DNA from 2 places in the Prevotella sp. P5-126 genome. Region 2 is predicted to be linked to the other one. Evidence: riboswitches for the same ligand, from Rfam matches in the RefSeq annotation. Region 2 holds a riboswitch; the other holds the start of a gene.
The links. A riboswitch is a leader RNA that binds a small molecule or an ion and turns the genes downstream of it on or off. The one in region 2 is predicted to bind thiamine pyrophosphate.

Region 1: linked by a shared signal. The riboswitch ahead of CIK90_RS11285 (TonB-dependent receptor) and the one ahead of thiD (bifunctional hydroxymethylpyrimidine kinase/phosphomethylpyrimidine kinase) in region 2 are both predicted to bind thiamine pyrophosphate.

The regions. Positions count from the first base shown of each region.
Region 1 covers NZ_NPIZ01000098.1:19,410-28,321, reverse strand. Annotated here, with positions in the region: gene CIK90_RS11300 (DUF6242 domain-containing protein) at 1-734, opposite strand, end outside; gene pckA (phosphoenolpyruvate carboxykinase (ATP)) at 1,222-2,835, opposite strand; gene upp (uracil phosphoribosyltransferase) at 3,062-3,718, shown strand; TPP riboswitch at 4,256-4,362, shown strand; gene CIK90_RS11285 (TonB-dependent receptor) at 4,406-6,766, shown strand; gene pnuC (nicotinamide riboside transporter PnuC) at 6,769-7,386, shown strand; gene CIK90_RS11275 (thiamine diphosphokinase) at 7,320-8,024, shown strand; gene CIK90_RS11270 (lipopolysaccharide assembly protein LapB) at 8,145-8,912, shown strand, end outside.
Region 2 covers NZ_NPIZ01000031.1:18,541-27,452, forward strand. Annotated here, with positions in the region: gene CIK90_RS02655 (glycosyltransferase) at 1-456, shown strand, start outside; gene CIK90_RS02660 (hypothetical protein) at 520-1,623, shown strand; gene CIK90_RS02665 (fructose-1,6-bisphosphatase) at 1,620-3,614, shown strand; gene CIK90_RS02670 (2-amino-4-hydroxy-6-hydroxymethyldihydropteridine diphosphokinase) at 3,626-3,976, shown strand; gene CIK90_RS02675 (M64 family metallopeptidase) at 3,973-5,202, shown strand; TPP riboswitch at 5,332-5,430, shown strand; gene thiD (bifunctional hydroxymethylpyrimidine kinase/phosphomethylpyrimidine kinase) at 5,525-6,340, shown strand; gene CIK90_RS02685 (thiamine phosphate synthase) at 6,337-6,966, shown strand; gene thiC (phosphomethylpyrimidine synthase ThiC) at 6,982-8,565, shown strand; gene CIK90_RS02695 (sulfide-dependent adenosine diphosphate thiazole synthase) at 8,598-8,912, shown strand, end outside.

The sequences.
Region 1 (8,912 bases), on a different contig from region 2:
GTGCGCAACAGCATGTTGCCGTTCATCATGTAGATAGAATCTGCATTTGCCACGGTTTGTTTGTATGCTCCTGCGGTCAGCGGTGTGTTGATGTTGGGAGTGAGTGTAGTCCATTCGTTGCCATCGGTGGTGGTATAGCCAACGGTAGTGCCGCCATCGTTGCCGAATACGAAGATACGCTTGCCCAATACCATGGCCTTCATGCCAGAGAGTGCTGCCAACTGGTTGTTGTCAGCCATTTGTTTCCATCCAAAGGCATCGCCGTCTTCTTGGTGGACATTCACTTTGATGGTGTATTTCTGATACGACATACCATCGGTAGCATAGACACGGGCTTCGCGTGGTTGCGAAAAGTCGATGCTGTCTGATGAGGTGTAGAATTTCAGTGAGTCGTTGTTGAGGTTTTTGATGACTACTATGCCATTGTTCTTTGTACCTATGGTGCATACCACCTTTGACGCATCAATACCCAAAGGCAGTGAGTCGGGGTTGAAGATGACGTGATTGATCTGGTCGATGTTGAATTTGTAGCTTGATGCTGCTACGCTTGTCTTGTAGATAGAGTCCTTTCCTGCTGCTGTTGTTGTGTGCAGATAGCGGTTGAGTGTGCCCAAGGTAAACGACGTGATTGCGGCGTCGTTATAATATACGGCCTCATCATCGTTAGACTTCAGACATGATGTCAAAACAGCTATGACCAACAGCATGCATGCTGCATTTACGAGTTTTTTCATTTGAAATATTTCAATTTTGGATGCAAATTTACTCACAATTCTGCAAATAGCGTCATATTTGGTGCTTTTATTAAGTAAATTATATGATAATGTGACATATTTTAGAATTTCTAAACATAAAAAGAGTGTGACATGAATAGCTCAAGTCGCACTCTTGTTGTTAACGGACATTCGTGTGTGTCAATGTTATTAGGCACATGACAGCCGATATTGCCACAGTCGCCAGAATGGCCATTGTGTGTAAATCAAACATAATTAATTAGAATTCTTGTCTATTAGTTCCTAAATAAATCTTTTACCTTTATCTCTCAATTGCGGGTGCAAAGTAACTACATTTCTTTCAGATGACCATCGTGTAGAGGTCTTTATTTTGTCGGTTTGCTATGTTTCTTTGACTTCTGTCAATTTCTGAAAGAAGGTGTATAACAAAAAAAGGCCCGTTTCCATGGAGGAAACGAGCCATATTTAGAATGAATAGACGGGTCTATTAGAGTTTTGGACCAGCAGCTACGAGAGCCTTACCAGCCTCGTTGCCCTCATACTTCTTGAAGTTCTTGATGAAGCGGGCTGCCAGATCCTCAGCCTTCTTGTTCCACTCTGCAGCGTCAGCGTAAGTGTCGCGTGGGTCGAGAATGTTGGTGTCAACACCCTCAAGCTGTGTGGGAACTTCGAAATCGAAGTAAGGAATCTTCTTGGTAGGAGCGTTCAGGATAGCGCCACCGAGGATAGCGTCGATGATACCACGAGTGTCGCGGATAGAGATACGCTTGCCAGTACCATTCCAACCAGTGTTTACGAGATAAGCCTTGGCACCGCTCTTCTCCATCTTCTTCACGAGCTCTTCAGCATACTTGGTAGGATGCAACTCGAGGAATGCCTGACCGAAGCAAGCAGAGAAGGTTGGAGTAGGCTCGGTGATACCGCGCTCTGTACCAGCCAACTTAGCGGTGAATCCGCTGAGGAAGTAGTACTTGGTCTGCTCAGGAGACAGGATAGATACTGGAGGCAGTACGCCGAATGCGTCGGCTGACAGGAAGATAACGTTCTTGGCAGCAGGACCTGCGCTACGACCGTTCACCTTCTTCACGATCTTCTCGATGTGCTCGATAGGATATGATACGCGGGTGTTCTCAGTTACGCTCTTGTCTGCGAAGTCGATCTTGCCGTCGGCAGCAACTGTTACGTTCTCGAGCAGAGCGTTGCGCTTGATAGCACCGTAGATATCGGGTTCGCTTTCTTTGTCGAGGTTGATAACCTTTGCATAGCAACCACCTTCGAGGTTGAATACGCCTTCGTCGTCCCATCCGTGCTCGTCGTCACCGATAAGCAGACGCTTAGGATCGGTAGAAAGAGTGGTCTTACCTGTACCAGAGAGACCGAAGAAGATTGCGGTGTTCTTACCTTCCATATCGGTATTGGCTGAGCAGTGCATAGAAGCAATGCCCTGGAGAGGCAGGAAGTAGTTCTGCATAGAGAACATACCCTTCTTCATCTCACCGCCGTACCATGTGTTGATGATGCACTGTTCGCGTGAAGTGGTGTTGAAGGCTACGCAAGTTTCTGAGTTGAGGCCGAGCTCTTTGAAGTTCTCAACCTTAGCCTTAGAGGCATTGTAGATAACGAAGTTAGGTTTGAAGTTCTCCAGTTCCTCTTTGGTAGGCTGGATGAACATGTTGGTAACAAAGTGTGCCTGCCATGCTACTTCAACGATGAAGCGTACAGCCAGACGTGTTGCCTCGTTGGCACCGCAGAAAGCATCAACTACGTAGAGCTGCTTGTTGCAGAGCTCCTTGATAGCGATATCCTTAACTTTTGCCCAAACCTCCTCGCTCATGGGGTGGTTGTCGTTCTTGTATTCTTCGGTGGTCCACCAAACCTTATTGTGGCTCTGTGCATCGTCAACGATGTACTTGTCCTTAGGAGAACGTCCGGTGTAGATACCAGTCTTTACGTTTACTGCGTTGAGCTCAGTGTTCTGACCTTTATCGAAACCAGTCAGTCCTGCCTTTGTCTCCTCTTCAAAGAGAAACTCATACGAAGGATTGTGAGCGATCACGGTTGAGCCTGTGATGCCATACTGTGTCAAATCTAACTTTGCCATAATAATGAAAAATATTTTAGTTTGAAATTACTATTATCCGTTTTACGGCGCAAAGTTACAAAGAATTCCGAATTTACTGGTCGGCTTTTAGTTTTTTTAGCGTTTAGATGAGCCATTTTTTGGTTAAAGTAGTTAAAAATGGGTGGTCTCGCAAATAATTGTCACGCTGACTTTGCAAAATTCCGCGAACATTTCTTATCTTTGCGGTCAAAAACCGAAGCAATCTATGAAAATTATCAATTTCGATGAAGAGAACAGCGTGATGCACCTCTATATGGCTGAATTGCGCGACAAGAATCATCAGCGCAACCGCCTGTTGTTCCGTAATAACATCAAGCGTGTGGGTGAGTTGATGGCTTATGAGATATCTAAGACGCTCGATTACAAGTTGAAATCTGTTACCACACCGTTGGGCATTTGTGATATTCAAGTGCCTAAAGATGAAATTGTTGTAGGTACTGTATTGCGTGCGGGCTTGCCTTTCCATGAAGGATTCCTTCAGGTGTTTGACCGTGCAGAGAATGCTTTTGTGTCTGCCTATCGCATGTACACCAACCGCGAGCATACCGAAGTGGGCGTTCATACCGAGTATATGGCATCGCCCAGCATTAAGGGCAAGACTTTGATACTTGTTGATCCGATGCTGGCTACAGGTGGTTCGATGGCTGCTGCCATTGAAGCGCTTTGCAAAACAGGTAAGCCTCGCAAGATACATATCGCCAGTGTGATAGCTACACAAGAGGGAATTGATACCATTCGTCCTGTGTTGCCCGACGATGCCACTGTTTGGTGTGCCGCCATTGATGGCGGAATGAATGAACACAAATATATCATTCCTGGTTTTGGCGACTGTGGCGACCTTTGCTACGGTGAGAAATTATAATCCTTTGGCACCATTGTCTGCATTGGACAATGGTGCTTCTATCTTATAATTTGGCGTGCTACGCAACCGATAGGTGCGTACTCATGGCATCGGCAGTATTGCCACACGTTGGGAGGTGTGGCAATACTGCTTACACCTATTATATAATTATAAGAATGGGGGTGGTGTGTAGTTTTGACGATTATTGGAATGGTAAGACAGTTTCATGTCAAGTATTGATGACCTCTGTGGACTTTATGTCAATGCAGCCGAACAGTTTGTGAGATTCGCAAAAAGTGAGAAGCGTGTACTTGAGTTCACCCAATCTGCCGATTTGTAATGATAGCTCCCGAAATCGTAGTAGAGCAAATCGTGGTCAATCCTGATAACTCCCGTTATAGTTACTTTGGTAACGGTTTCTCCTTGTAGGCTTTGTCAGGAAGAAGTGGTGGAGGTCGTGTATTCCTCTATGTTGCGCACAAGGTGCTCATGCTCAAAAAAATAACAATAATTTTGCAGTTTCAATTATTTATAGTAATTTTGCAATCGGTTAGCAGAGCGCTAACTAAGGGGTGCTACCTACTCGTAGAAGAGACGGAGGCTGAGAACATACCCATAGAACCTGTACAGGTAATGCTGTCGTAGGAATTTTCCTTGGACTACGTTCTTTCCCCCTTTATATAGTTTAAGGTTTATAACAAACATTCAATGAAAAGATTAAACAGGATTGCATTCAGTGTGGTGTGCTGTGTTTTTGCCAGTCAAGCCGTATGGGCACAAGCCACAATCGACACCGTCAAGGTGCACCAGCTGAATGAGGTAGTAGTAAAAGGTGTACGTGCAGCCAAGGAAGCTCCTTATGCCGTAGCCAACATTAAGAAATCAGAACTCCAGCAATTTTCTCGTACAGGAAAGGAACTCCCATTCCTCCTTTCGCGCACACCCGGCATCCTTGCATGGGGTGAGAATGGATTGGGCACTGGTACCAGCTATATGCGTATTCGTGGTGCTGCAGGTAGCCGCATCAATGTCACCCTCGATGGTGTAGCCCTTAACTCTCCTGAGGATCAGACCGTGTTCTGGGCCAATATGAACAGCTATGCCGCTCTTTTGGGTAGTGTGCAGATTCAGCGTGGTGTTGGTTCATCTACCAATGGTGATGGAGCCTTTGGTGGTAGCATCTCTATGGCTACTGCTTTCCCATCGCTTATCCCTACCGCAGAGGTGACAGGTTCGTTTGGTAGCTTCAACACCTATAATACAGGTGTCAGCTTCTCAACAGGTTTGTTGGGCAAACACCTGATCTTCGACGGTGCCTATCATGAGACCGCTACCGATGGCTATATCGATGGAACATCAGGACGATCAGGTTCTTACTATGGTGGACTGACATGGCTTGCTGACAATTTCAAGGTGAGCTACAAGAATATCGGCAACTTTGAAAAGACCGGCCAGGCATGGAGTGGTGTGCTCGCCAGCGACTATGACACCAACTTCACGTTGATGAGCGATGGTATCTATACCTATAAGGATATGGATGCTGCTGGTCTCGGGAAGTTCAATATCCTGACAGCAGGATTGGTGCGCAACGGCAAGGGCGACTATACCATCGTGCCTTACACCATGCGTGATGGTAGTCTTTGGAACAAGACCACCGACAATTTCTATCAGAACCACAATATCCTTTCTGCTGTTTGGACTCCCAACGACCATTGGAGTCACAACTTTGCCGTACACTACACCTATGGTTATGGCTACTACAACGAGTTCAAGAGCCAGTCGAAATTTGCTAAGTTTGGTCTCACCTTCTATGATGCAGACGGCAATTTCGTAAAGCGTTCCGACTTTGTGCGCAAGAAGGGGCTGACCCAGCACACCTATGGCATCGTGTATAACACCAACTACAAGGATGAACACTGGGATGTTATTGGCGGATTGAACCTTCAGCAGTTCCGTGGCAACCACTGGGGCTATCTCACCTATATTGCCAATCAGGCAGCAGAAAACCAGTTCTTGGGCAGCAATGGTCAGTATAAATACTATGATTCTGATGCCCATAAGTATGACTATAGCGCCTTTGTTAAGGCCAACTATCGTTTTGCCGACAACTGGAATGTATTTGCCGATTTGCAGTTCCGTCGTGTAGAATACAAGACCGATGGTGTCAACGATAAATTTGTGGAGCAGGCTGACGGTACCTATAAGAACCAAGTATTGGACATCAACGAGAAGTTCAATTTCTTCAATCCCAAGGCAGGTATCAGCTATACCAACAATGGTCATAAGGCCTATGCTTCTGTAGCTTACAGTAATCGCGAACCTGAGCGCAACAACTATACCGACAACTACAACTATCCATTCCCAGAGCAAGAGAAGTTGCTCGACGTAGAGTTTGGCTATCAGTATCAGGGCAGCAACTGGCATGCCGGTGCCAATTTCTACTATATGGGTTATGACAACCAGTTGGTACAGACCGGTCAGCTGAGCGACATCGGTGAGGCACTCACCACCAATGTGAAAGACTCCTATCGTATGGGCGTAGAGCTCACAGCAGGATGGGCACCCTTGTCATGGATGTCGTTGGAAGGAAATGCCAGTCTGAGCAAGAACAAGATCAAGGATTTCGACGAGTATGTAGATAACTGGGACGGTGATCCATTGAAGATCCACTACGACAATTCAACCTTGTCATTCTCACCTTCTGCCATCCTCAACGGCTTCATCGACCTCCACTATGCAGGATTCTCTGCCACATGGCATACCAATTTCGTCAGCAGTCAGTATCTCGACAACTCTGAGAGCAAAGACCGTTCACTGCCTTGCTATTCACAGAGCGACCTCAGCATCAACTATGGTTCAAAGGTTACCAAGGCATGTGGTATCAAGTATGTGACCATCGGTTTCGATATCAACAATATCTTCGGTCGTTGCTATGCTCCTTCTGGTTTCGTATGGTACAATGCTGTTAGCGAGAGTGCCGGCTATACCAAGGATCATCGTCTGAGTGCCATCAGCTATATTCCTATGGCAGGCACAACCTTCATGACCCATCTGACATTGAAATTCTAATCATGTACGACTATATTGCCCTACATGGGCTTGACATACTGACCACGATACTCGGCTTGATATATATCTGGCTGGAGTATCGGGCCAGTATTTTTCTTTGGATAGTAGGCATCGTGATGCCCGCCCTCGATATCTGGCTCTATTGGCAGCACGGACTCTATGGTGATGCAGGAATGGCTACCTATTATACTTTGGCAGCAGTCTATGGCTATATCGTATGGAAATGGGGACACGGCGAGAAGCGTACGCTTCCCATCAGTCACATGCCCCTACGCCTTTATCTGCCAGTCACGGTGTTCTTCTTTGTAGCGTGGGGAGCTACCTATTATATACTCATCACCTGGACAAATTCTACCGTTCCTGTACTCGATGCCTTCACCAATGCGCTGAGTTTTGTGGGCCTATGGGCATTGGCACGCAAATATATGGAGCAATGGTTCTTTTGGATTGCAGTCGATGTGGTATGCACGTTCCTCTATGTCACCAAAGGCATTCCCTTTAAGGCAGGACTCTATGGACTCTATGTTGTGATTGCCGTAGCAGGATGGTTTAAGTGGCGTCAACTGATGCATCGCCAGAATCATCAAGACCAGCAGTCACCCTCAACCTCAGAAGCATGATGATGTCGCAATTCCTCTTTCGTCCTGATGCCGTTATCCTTGCCAATGGTGTGTTTCCCACCCATGCCATACCGCTCGGAGTGCTTCGTTCTGCTCCCCATGTGGTTTGTTGCGACGGATCTATTGCCCATTGGCCCGATGCTGATGTTGTAGTGGGCGATGGTGACAGCATTCCTTCGCAGTATCGCTCACGGTTGGCACGGATTACCGAACAGGAAGACAACGACCTCACTAAAGCCACACGCTATTGCTTGGACCACTATCAGTCCTCCATCAGTAATCATTGCCGTTTACGCTTAGCCTATCTTGGTGCTACTGGAATGCGTGAAGACCATACCCTTGGCAATATCGCCTTGATGATGCGTTATTACCGTCAGATGAATATCGAACCCCTGATGTTGACCGATTATGGATGGTTTGTTGCAGCAGAAGGTCGTCAAACCTTTGATAGTTTCGCAGGCCAGCAGGTCAGTATCTTCAGTTTCAATACCACTCGACTCACGTCAGAAGGCCTTCGTTGGTCTGCCTATTCCTATGAAGAACTGTGGCAAGGCACGCTCAACGAATCCTTAGGAGCCCGTTTTACCCTTGATGCCGATGGTTGCTATTTGGTATATCGCACTTATGATGCCAAATAGATAGAATGACGGCAAATATACCTTAAAAATCACTAAAAATCCAGTCTTATTCGGTCTTTTACAGAATAAGTGACTATCTTTGCAATATCTTAAAAAAACAGGTAAAAAACAGATAGAATAATGAAGAAATTAGTATTTCTGTCAGCAGTGGCAGTTGCCACACTGACATCGTGTGGTGGAAAGCTTGGAGAATTGTCTGCCGACAACTTCAAGGTAGTACCCAATCCGTTGGTTGCCGAGTCGGGTCAGGTACCTGCAACAATCAATGGTATGTTCCCTGAGAAGTATATGGCCAAGAAAGCTGTGGTTACCGTAACACCGGAACTGCGCTTCACCGACAATGGCGTAGAGACTGCCGTTAAGGGACAGAGTGCAACATTCCAGGGCGAAAAGGTGTTGGGTAACGATCAGTCCATCTCCTATAAGGTAGGCGGCCACTATACCATGAAAGCCAATTTCGCTTATCAGCCTGCCATGCAGAAGAGCGACCTCTATCTCACTTTCAACGCACGCGTTGGTAAGAAAGAGGTGCAAGTACCTGCTGTCAAGGTTGCAACAGGTGTGATTGCCACCAGCGAACTCTATCGTTCTACCATTACCAGTGCTAATCCCTGCACATCGCAGGATGCATTCCAGCGTGTCAACGAACAGAAGTTTGATGCTACTATCAAGTTCCTCATCCAGCAGGCTGAACTTCGCAAGAGCGAGTTGAAGAGCAATTCCGTACAGGAGTTCACCAGTCTGCTCAAGCGCATTGCACAGGATCAGGAAGGTCTCAATATCAATAATGTAGAAATCTCAGCCTATGCTTCGCCCGATGGTGGTGTGTCTCTCAACGAGAAGCTCGCCAACAAGCGTCAGAAGAACACCGAGTCATACGTGAAGAAA
Region 2 (8,912 bases):
TACGACTTCATTGTCAACGAGATGGCAACACCAGACCGCACCGCTTTTGTCTATGACTTTCAAGCGCAGCTCTGTCAGCGTTGCCCTGCTGACAAGACGTGGCTTTACGACCATCTCTACTATTTAGAGAGTCGCACGCTGATGAAGCGCGGATTACGACATCGACTGCTCTGCAACACCGACCAATGGATGCTCCATCTGGGATGGCTGCTTCCCATGGCAGCGCTTGCCTATGCCATATCCGCATCAAACCTCGTCGTGACCGTTGCTGCCACCATAGCCCTTCTGCTGACATTGGTAACACGACTGACCATCTTCCTCAGCACCTGCAGACAGTTTGACGAACACATCTCCTGGTGGAAGGCACCATGGCTTGAAGTGCGAACCGTCTGGCAAAACGCATGGTTGATGTGGCGGCATCGGCGAGCCGACCGCTTTGATTTTATCCGAAAATAATTTCAGAGAAGCACACACAGCCTATTATCACAATTTTCAAACTTCAAATCAAGTTTACGTCTCATGAATATCCTACACTACTTCGACAAGACAGACAGCATGACCGCCCAATATATCGCCATGCTGTCAAGAGTGTCTTCACATGAGACTGCGATGTTCTTCGCCACAGACTGCCAGGAGGCGCTGAAAATACTCCAGATGGCAGACATCAACATCCTCCACATACACGGATGCTGGCGTACATCGACTGCCAGACTTTTTACCAAAGCTCGCACCAAGGCCATTCGCTTGGTCGTCTCTCCCCACGGACAGCTGGAACCTTGGTTTTTCAACCAGCGGTATTGGAAAGAGAAGCTCCCTAAAGCCTTACTGTTCCAACACCGCATCATCAGTCAGGCATATGCCATCGTTGTGGAGGGAGCCATGGAAGAAGAGTGTCTGCGCAAACTAAACTGGAACAAACGCATCATCATTGTGCGCAACCCCATTATCACCTGTTCCATCACAGCCGAAGAAACACTCCGACAACTGACACAGATCTACCGACGCATCATGGACAGCAATACCATTGAACTGATGCAACCGGAAACCTTGTCAACACTCCGACTGGCCATCAAGGCTGGAATCACCCAAGATATCCGCTGGCTTAATCTGCCGGCATCACACACGCCGCCACACCTTGACGAAGAAGGGTGGCGCCAGATCCGCTGTTATGCACAGCAGGAGCAAATTGAACAGCTGATAGACAGAGGACTTCGTATCCTGCAATGCGATTGCCCTCACTTCGACGAAATGAAGTCGCACCCCTTCTTTCCCGACCACTACCAACCGTCAAAGGGAATAGAAGAAACCATCGGAATGAGTTTCACCAGCGAAAACAAACGACTGATAGAAACCTTCCGACTGTTGCATCGTCTCATATCCCGTAACAAACTAACTGTCTGTCACCTATGCGAACTCGACAAAGAATTACGCGAACACGACTGCAACGAAGAGAAACTCACAGAGAGTTTAGAAGAACTCCGGCTGCTGAAAAGCGCCAGACGCCTGATGCAGGTCATGGTTGAGGAAACCGGCTTCGACGAAGGATTCATGCCATTCCCCCCACTCAACGACCGCATCACCCGAAACATAGAACGACAAATCAAAAACCATCTGAAGATATGACGAAAGAATCCGTTACCCTCCGTCGCGACATGCACTATTTGCAACTCCTGTCCAACAGTTTCCCTACTGTTGCGGCAGCATCGACGGAAATCATTAACCTTGAAGCAATACTCAATCTCCCCAAGGGCACAGAACACTTCCTTGCCGACTTACACGGTGAGAGCGAGGCTTTCCAGCATGTTTTGAAAAACGCATCTGGAAATATCAAGCGTAAGGTGGGCGAACTCTTTGCCGGCGACATCCGCGACAAAGAACAGCGAGAACTGTGCACGCTCATCTATTATCCCGAACAGAAAATCGAACTCATCAAAGCCGCTGAATCCGATCTGGAGGACTGGTACCATATCACCATCCATCGGTTGGTGGCCGTCTGCCGCGACGTCAGCAGCAAATACACACGTTCTAAGGTTAGAAAATCGCTGCCTCCCGATTTCTCTTACATCATCGAAGAACTGCTTCATGAGCGTACCGACGATACCGACAAGGCTGCCTACGTCACCGTGATTGTAGATACGATTATTTCTACAGGACGTGCCGACGACTTCATCATCGCCCTCTGCCACGTCATCCAGCGACTCGCCATCGACCAATTACACATCCTGGGCGACATCTTCGACCGAGGATCCGGTGCCCACATCATCCTCGACACCATGCGCCATTACCATTCCTGGGACATCCAGTGGGGCAACCACGATATTCTATGGATGGGCGCTGCTGCCGGCAACGATGCCTGTATCTGCAATGTGCTGCGCCTTTCGCTGCGCTACGCCAACTTAGCCACTCTCGAAGAGGGCTACGGCATCAACCTCGTACCATTGGCAACCTTTGCCATGGAGACCTACGGCGACGATCCCTGCAAAGAGTTCAAACCCAAACTTCTGAAAGGTTCCCACCTCGATGAAAAGACCATGCGCCTCACGGCATTGATGCACAAGGCCATCACCGTCATACAGTTCAAGACAGAAGCTACCATCTTCAAGCGCCGCACAGAATGGGCAATGCAGGACCGTTGTCTGCTCGAAGCGATTGACTATGCTCACGCCACCTGCACCATCGGCGACACCGCTTACCCCATGACTTCCTGCCTCTTCCCCACTATCGTATCAGGTCCCGACTGTCAACCGACATTCGAACTGACTCCCGAAGAGACACAGTTGATGGAGAAGCTCCACCACTCGTTTCAAGTCAGCGAGAAGCTCCACAAGCACGTCAAGATGCTCCTGTCACATGGTTGCATGTACAATATCAGCAACCACAACCTGCTGTTTCACGCCTCCTGTCCGCTCAATGCTGACGGTTCGCTGAAGAGCGTTGCACTCTATCATGGAGAGCTTTACAGCGGTATGGAACTGATGACACGCTTGGGCATGCTCATCCGTTCTGCATTCAATAGCGATACAGAGCCGGAACTTCGCCAGTACGCCATCGACTATTTCCTCTATCTTTGGTGTGGTAAAGACTCACCCTTGTTTGACAAATCAAAGATGGCTACGTTTGAGCGTTATTTCCTTACTGACTGCGAGACCTATAAAGAGGAGAAAGGCTACTATTTCCAGTTGCGCGACTCCGAAGAAGTATGCGACCGCATCCTTGATGCATTCGGTGTGGCAGGCCCCAACCGCCACATCATCAACGGCCACGTTCCCGTCCATGCCTCCAAAGGTGAGAACCCAATCAAAGCCAATGGCAAACTGATGGTCATCGATGGAGGATTCTCCGAGGCGTATCATAGCGAGACGGGTATTGCGGGCTACACCTTGGTCTATCACTCACGTGGATTCCAGTTGGTTCAACACGAACCCTTCACAAGTGCTTCCGATGCTATCAGAAAAGGTACCGACATCAAGTCAACAACCCAGTTGGTCGAACTCTCCACCCATCGCATGCATGTGGCAGATACCGACAAGGGTGACGAACTGCGTGCACAGATTGACGACCTCCGACAGCTGCTCTATGCCTACCGTCATGGTTTTGTGAAAGAAAAGAAATAGTGCCCTACCCTATGGCAACAGTAATCATCTCGCTCGGTTCCAACCATCGGCAGGCCGCCCACATCCAGTGGGCGTCACAATGGCTGCAGACTATGCTGACCGACACCACATGCAGTCGCCTCTTATGGACTGCCGACATCAAAGGCAGCGGCATCATGTATATGAACCGCTTGATCAAAGGCACGACCGACTTGTCTGCCGACTCCCTCAACGCGTTGCTTAAGGCTGCAGAACAGCGTTGCGGCCGACAGGGAAGTCGGGTGTCTGTCGATCTCGACCTCATGCAGTACGACCAACAGCGGCTGCACCTTCGCGACTGGCCTCGTCCTTATATCCAACAACTAATCAATGACATCTTATGAAACGTTACGTCTCATTCCTTGTCCTGCTCATGACCGCCATCAGTCTGCAGGCACAAGATTTCCAACAGTTCTTCAACGACAGCACCCTGCGCCTCGACTACATCTTTGCCGGTGACAAGAAGAGCCAGCATATCTACCTCGACCAACTCCACAAGAGTGCCGGATGGTACGGTCGGCGTCATCATCTCGACCAACTGCCTTTAGAAGGCAACGGCGACATCACCATGAAAGATGCAGCCACAGGAACCGTCATCTACCGCCACTCCTTCTCCACCCTCTTTCAGGAATGGCTCTCTACTGCCGAAGCACGGCAGACCAGTCGGTCATTTGAAAACGTATTCCTCGTTCCCTACCCCCGCCAAGCTGTAGAGATCACCGTCACCCTGCGCGACTATCATGCCCGCACCATGGCGTCGATGACCCATCGTGTCAATCCCACCGACATCCTCATCCGTCGCCAGCACCAACAGAGCCGTTACACCACGATTCATGCTGCTGCCGACACCGCCCGATGCATCCATGTGGCTTTTGTTGCCGAGGGCTACACCATCGGACAGATGGATCAGTATCTTGCCGACTGCCGTGCAGCCACCGAGGCGCTGTTTCGCCACGAACCATTCAAGCAACTGCAGGATCGTTTCAATATCATCGCCATCCAATCGCCTTCCCACGATACAGACGTCAGCCAACCCGGTAAGAACATCTGGCTCGACACCGCCCTGGGAAGCCATTTCGACACCTTCTATTCCACACGCTACCTGACCACCCTGCACCTCAAGCGCCTTCACGACCTGTTGGCAGGAACACCATACGAACATATCATTATCCTGGCGAATACAGCCCACTATGGCGGCGGAGGCATCTACAATTCCTACAACCTCTGTTACACGCGTGGCCAACAGTTCCTTCCTGTGGTGGTTCATGAATTCGGTCACTCCTTTGGCGGCCTTGGCGACGAATATCCCTACGGTGACGACGACCCCATGTATTTTGCCGATACCGAACCCTGGGAACCCAACCTCACCACCCACACCACGCATCCTGCCAAATGGCAGAAACTCATCGACGAAGGACGCGCCTCGCTGGTAGAGGGTGGCGGCTATCTCACCCATGGCGTATGGCGCGGACAGGAAGATTGTCGTATGCGCACCAACGAGCACCCCGACTTCTGTCCCGTCTGCCAAGAAGCCCTCACCCGCCTCATCAAGTTCTATACCGAAAAATAAACCGAAACTGGTTTCCGTCCGACAGCGATCCAACACCCATTGGGTCGCTGTCGATGTGAATAAATCTTAAATAACAGACCATCATCATCATTATCTGTAATTTTTCACTACCTTTGTATCATACTTACAAGAAGAAATAAGGGGTGCGTCACGATTGTGTTGCTGAGATTATACCCATAGAACCTGATGCAGGTAATGCTGCCGAAGGGATTGCTTCTTTTTTCTCGCCTTGATGGTTCAGGCAAAAATCCAGAAGCTGTTTCTATTCCGTATCGTCTTTGAAAGTACGTCAGCAGATGTACCTCAGAAAAATGAAAACAAAATGAGGTATATTAGCGTACTGACCATAGCAGGATCCGACAGTTGCGGTGGAGCCGGCATCCAGGCAGACCTCAAGACCATGTCGGCCTTGGGCATTTATGCCGCTACCGCCATCACATCCGTCACCGTTCAGAACACCACTGGCGTGCAGGCGGTACAAGCCATCCGTCCAGACATCGTAGCCGGACAGATCAAGGCGGTCATGGACGACATCGCCCCAAAGGTAATCAAGGTGGGAATGGTCAATAATGCAGAGATCATCCGTGCCATTGCCGACACCCTCTCCCCTTATCCCCATGCCACATTGGTGATCGACCCCGTTATGGTTTCTACGAGCGGGGCGCTACTCATGCAACCCCATGCGGTTGAGGCGTTCTGCCAACGCCTCCTCCCCCTATGCACCCTGCTGACTCCCAACATCCCCGAAGCCGAAGTCCTCTCCCACACCTCCATCCGCAGCATAGACGACACAGAACGTGCCGCCCGCCACATTCTGCAACTCGGTTGCAGGGCGGTACTCATCAAGGGCGGACATCTGGAAGGACAGGCCAAGACCGACGTACTCTACCAAGCCGACACCCCTCCGTTGTCATTCTCCCATCCCACCGTTACTACACGCAACACCCACGGCACGGGTTGCACCCTATCCTCCGCCATTGCCTCATTTATCGCCCGTGGCTCATCCCTTCCCGAGGCGATACAACAGGCCAAGTGCTACCTGTCCTCTGCCATAGAAGCCGGCAAGGATGTCAGCATAGGAAGGGGCAACGGCCCAGTAAACCATTTGTTTAACCCAGAAAAGCTAATCATACAATGATACAGTTTATTACACACACCAACGACCGTTACGACTACGTAGAAGGAGCACGCCTCGCCTTGGCAGGCGGATGTCGCTGGATCCAGCTCCGCATGAAAGACGCGCCGAAAGATACGTTCATGGCGGCAGCCACAGCCATCGGCCAACTCTGTAAGACATGTCATGCCACATTCATCCTCGACGACCATGCAGAATGGGTACAGGAGGCAGGTGCCGACGGCGTACATCTCGGCAAGAACGATATGCCCGTGAGTGAGGCACGCAAACTCCTGGGCAGCCGATATGTCATCGGCGGCACCGCCAACACCTTCGACGATGTCGAACGACTCTACCGCGATGGAGCCGACTACATCGGCTGCGGTCCGTTCCGCTTCACCACCACCAAACAAAAACTGTCCCCCATCCTCGGTGCAGACGGTTACCGCCGTATTGTCAGTCAGATGAAGCTCCACCACATCACCATCCCTATCGTAGCCATTGGCGGCATCTTGTCCTCCGACATCCCTGACGTCATGGCAACTGGAGTCAGCGGTATTGCCGTAAGCGGCGCCATCCTCAATGCCGACAGTCCTGTGGAAGAGATGCAACGTTTCATCCGTCTTACAGAGAAAGAAATAGCCAAATAACTCAATATAAAAGAAATGGAAACAAAAATCAAGATCAATTATCCATCTTCCGAGAAAGTCTATCTGCAAGGAAAACGCTATCCGGAACTGCGCGTGGGTATGAGAAAGGTAAACCTCACCCCCACCGTCACTTTCAAGGGCGATGTGCGCCATGAAGAAGCCAATGCCCCCGTCTATGTCTATGACACCAGCGGACCGTACAGCGACCCCGATATGGCTATCGACCTGAAACAGGGACTCCCTAAATTGCGTCAACCGTGGATTGACGGTCGCAAGGCGGGAGAGACACAGATGTACTTCGCCAAACAGGGCATCATCACGCAAGAGATGGAGTATGTGGCAATACGCGAGAACATGAACTGCGAGGAATTGGGCATTACCACCCACATCACCCCGGAATTTGTCTGCAAGGAGATTGCTGAGGGACGTGCCGTAATCCCAGCCAACCGCAAGCATCCCGAAAGCGAGCCGATGATTATCGGTACAAATTTCCTGGTGAAGATCAATACCAATATCGGTAATTCCGCCACCACATCGGGCATCGAGGAAGAGGTGGAAAAGGCCGTATGGAGTTGCAAATGGGGCGGCGACACGCTGATGGACCTTTCCACGGGAAAAGACATCCACGAAACGCGCGAATGGATTCTGCGCAACTGCCCTGTTCCCGTAGGTACCGTACCGATGTATCAGGCTTTTGAGAAGGTCAACGGCAAGGCAGAAGACCTGACGTGGGAGATTTTCCGCGATACGCTCATCGAGCAGTGCGAACAGGGTGTGGACTATTTCACCATCCATTGCGGCATCCGTCTGAAGAACATCCATCTTGCCGACACCCGTCTGACGGGTATTGTCAGTCGCGGAGGCAGTATCATCTCCAAATGGTGTAAGGTACACCAGAAAGAGAGTTTCCTCTACGAGCACTTCGATGACATCTGCGACATCTGTGCCCAGTACGATGTAGCCATCTCCCTTGGTGACGGCCTCCGTCCCGGTTCTACCTACGATGCCAACGACGCGGCGCAGTTTGCCGAACTCGACACCATGGGTGAACTCGTAGAGCGTGCTTGGGCCAAACACGTACAGGCATTCATCGAAGGTCCCGGTCATGTTCCCATGCATAAGATCAAGGAGAATATGGAGCGCCAAATCGAGAAATGCCACGGAGCACCCTTCTACACCCTCGGTCCGCTCGTCACCGATATTGCCCCCGCCTACGACCACATCACCTCTGCCATCGGCGCCTCGATGATCGGATGGTACGGCACCGCCATGCTCTGCTACGTCACCCCTAAGGAGCACCTTGCCCTCCCCGACAAAGACGATGTGCGCACTGGTGTTGTAACCTATAAGATTGCCGCCCATGCTGCCGACCTTGCCAAGGGTCATCCCGGTGCCACCGTCCGCGACAATGCGCTGAGCAAGGCACGCTACGACTTCCGTTGGAAAGACCAGTTCAACCTCTCGTTAGATCCCGAACGCGCCCTGGAATACTACAAGGCAAGCAATTCCGTCGATGCCAACTACTGCACCATGTGTGGCCCTAATTTCTGCGCAGCACGCATCAGCCATTCCCTAAAGAGCTGCGAAGAAGAAAAGTAACAAATCTATAACCCAATAAACAACAACAAACAATGATTGAAACACAAGTATCAAAAGGTATCATCAGTACCTATTTCGACAAACTCCAACGTAATCTGAATCTCGACGTAGCCATTGTGGGCGGAGGCCCCTCAGGCATCGTCGCCGCCTATTACCTCGCCAAGGCAGGTCTCCGTGTAGCCCAGTTCGACCGCAAGTTGTCTCCTGGTGGCGGCATGTGGGGAGGCGCAATGATGTTCAACCAGATTGTCATTCAGGAAGAAGCCATGCACATCGTCAAGGACTTCGACATCAACTATCAGGCCTTTGAAGACGGACTCTACACCATCGACTCCGTAGAGAGCACA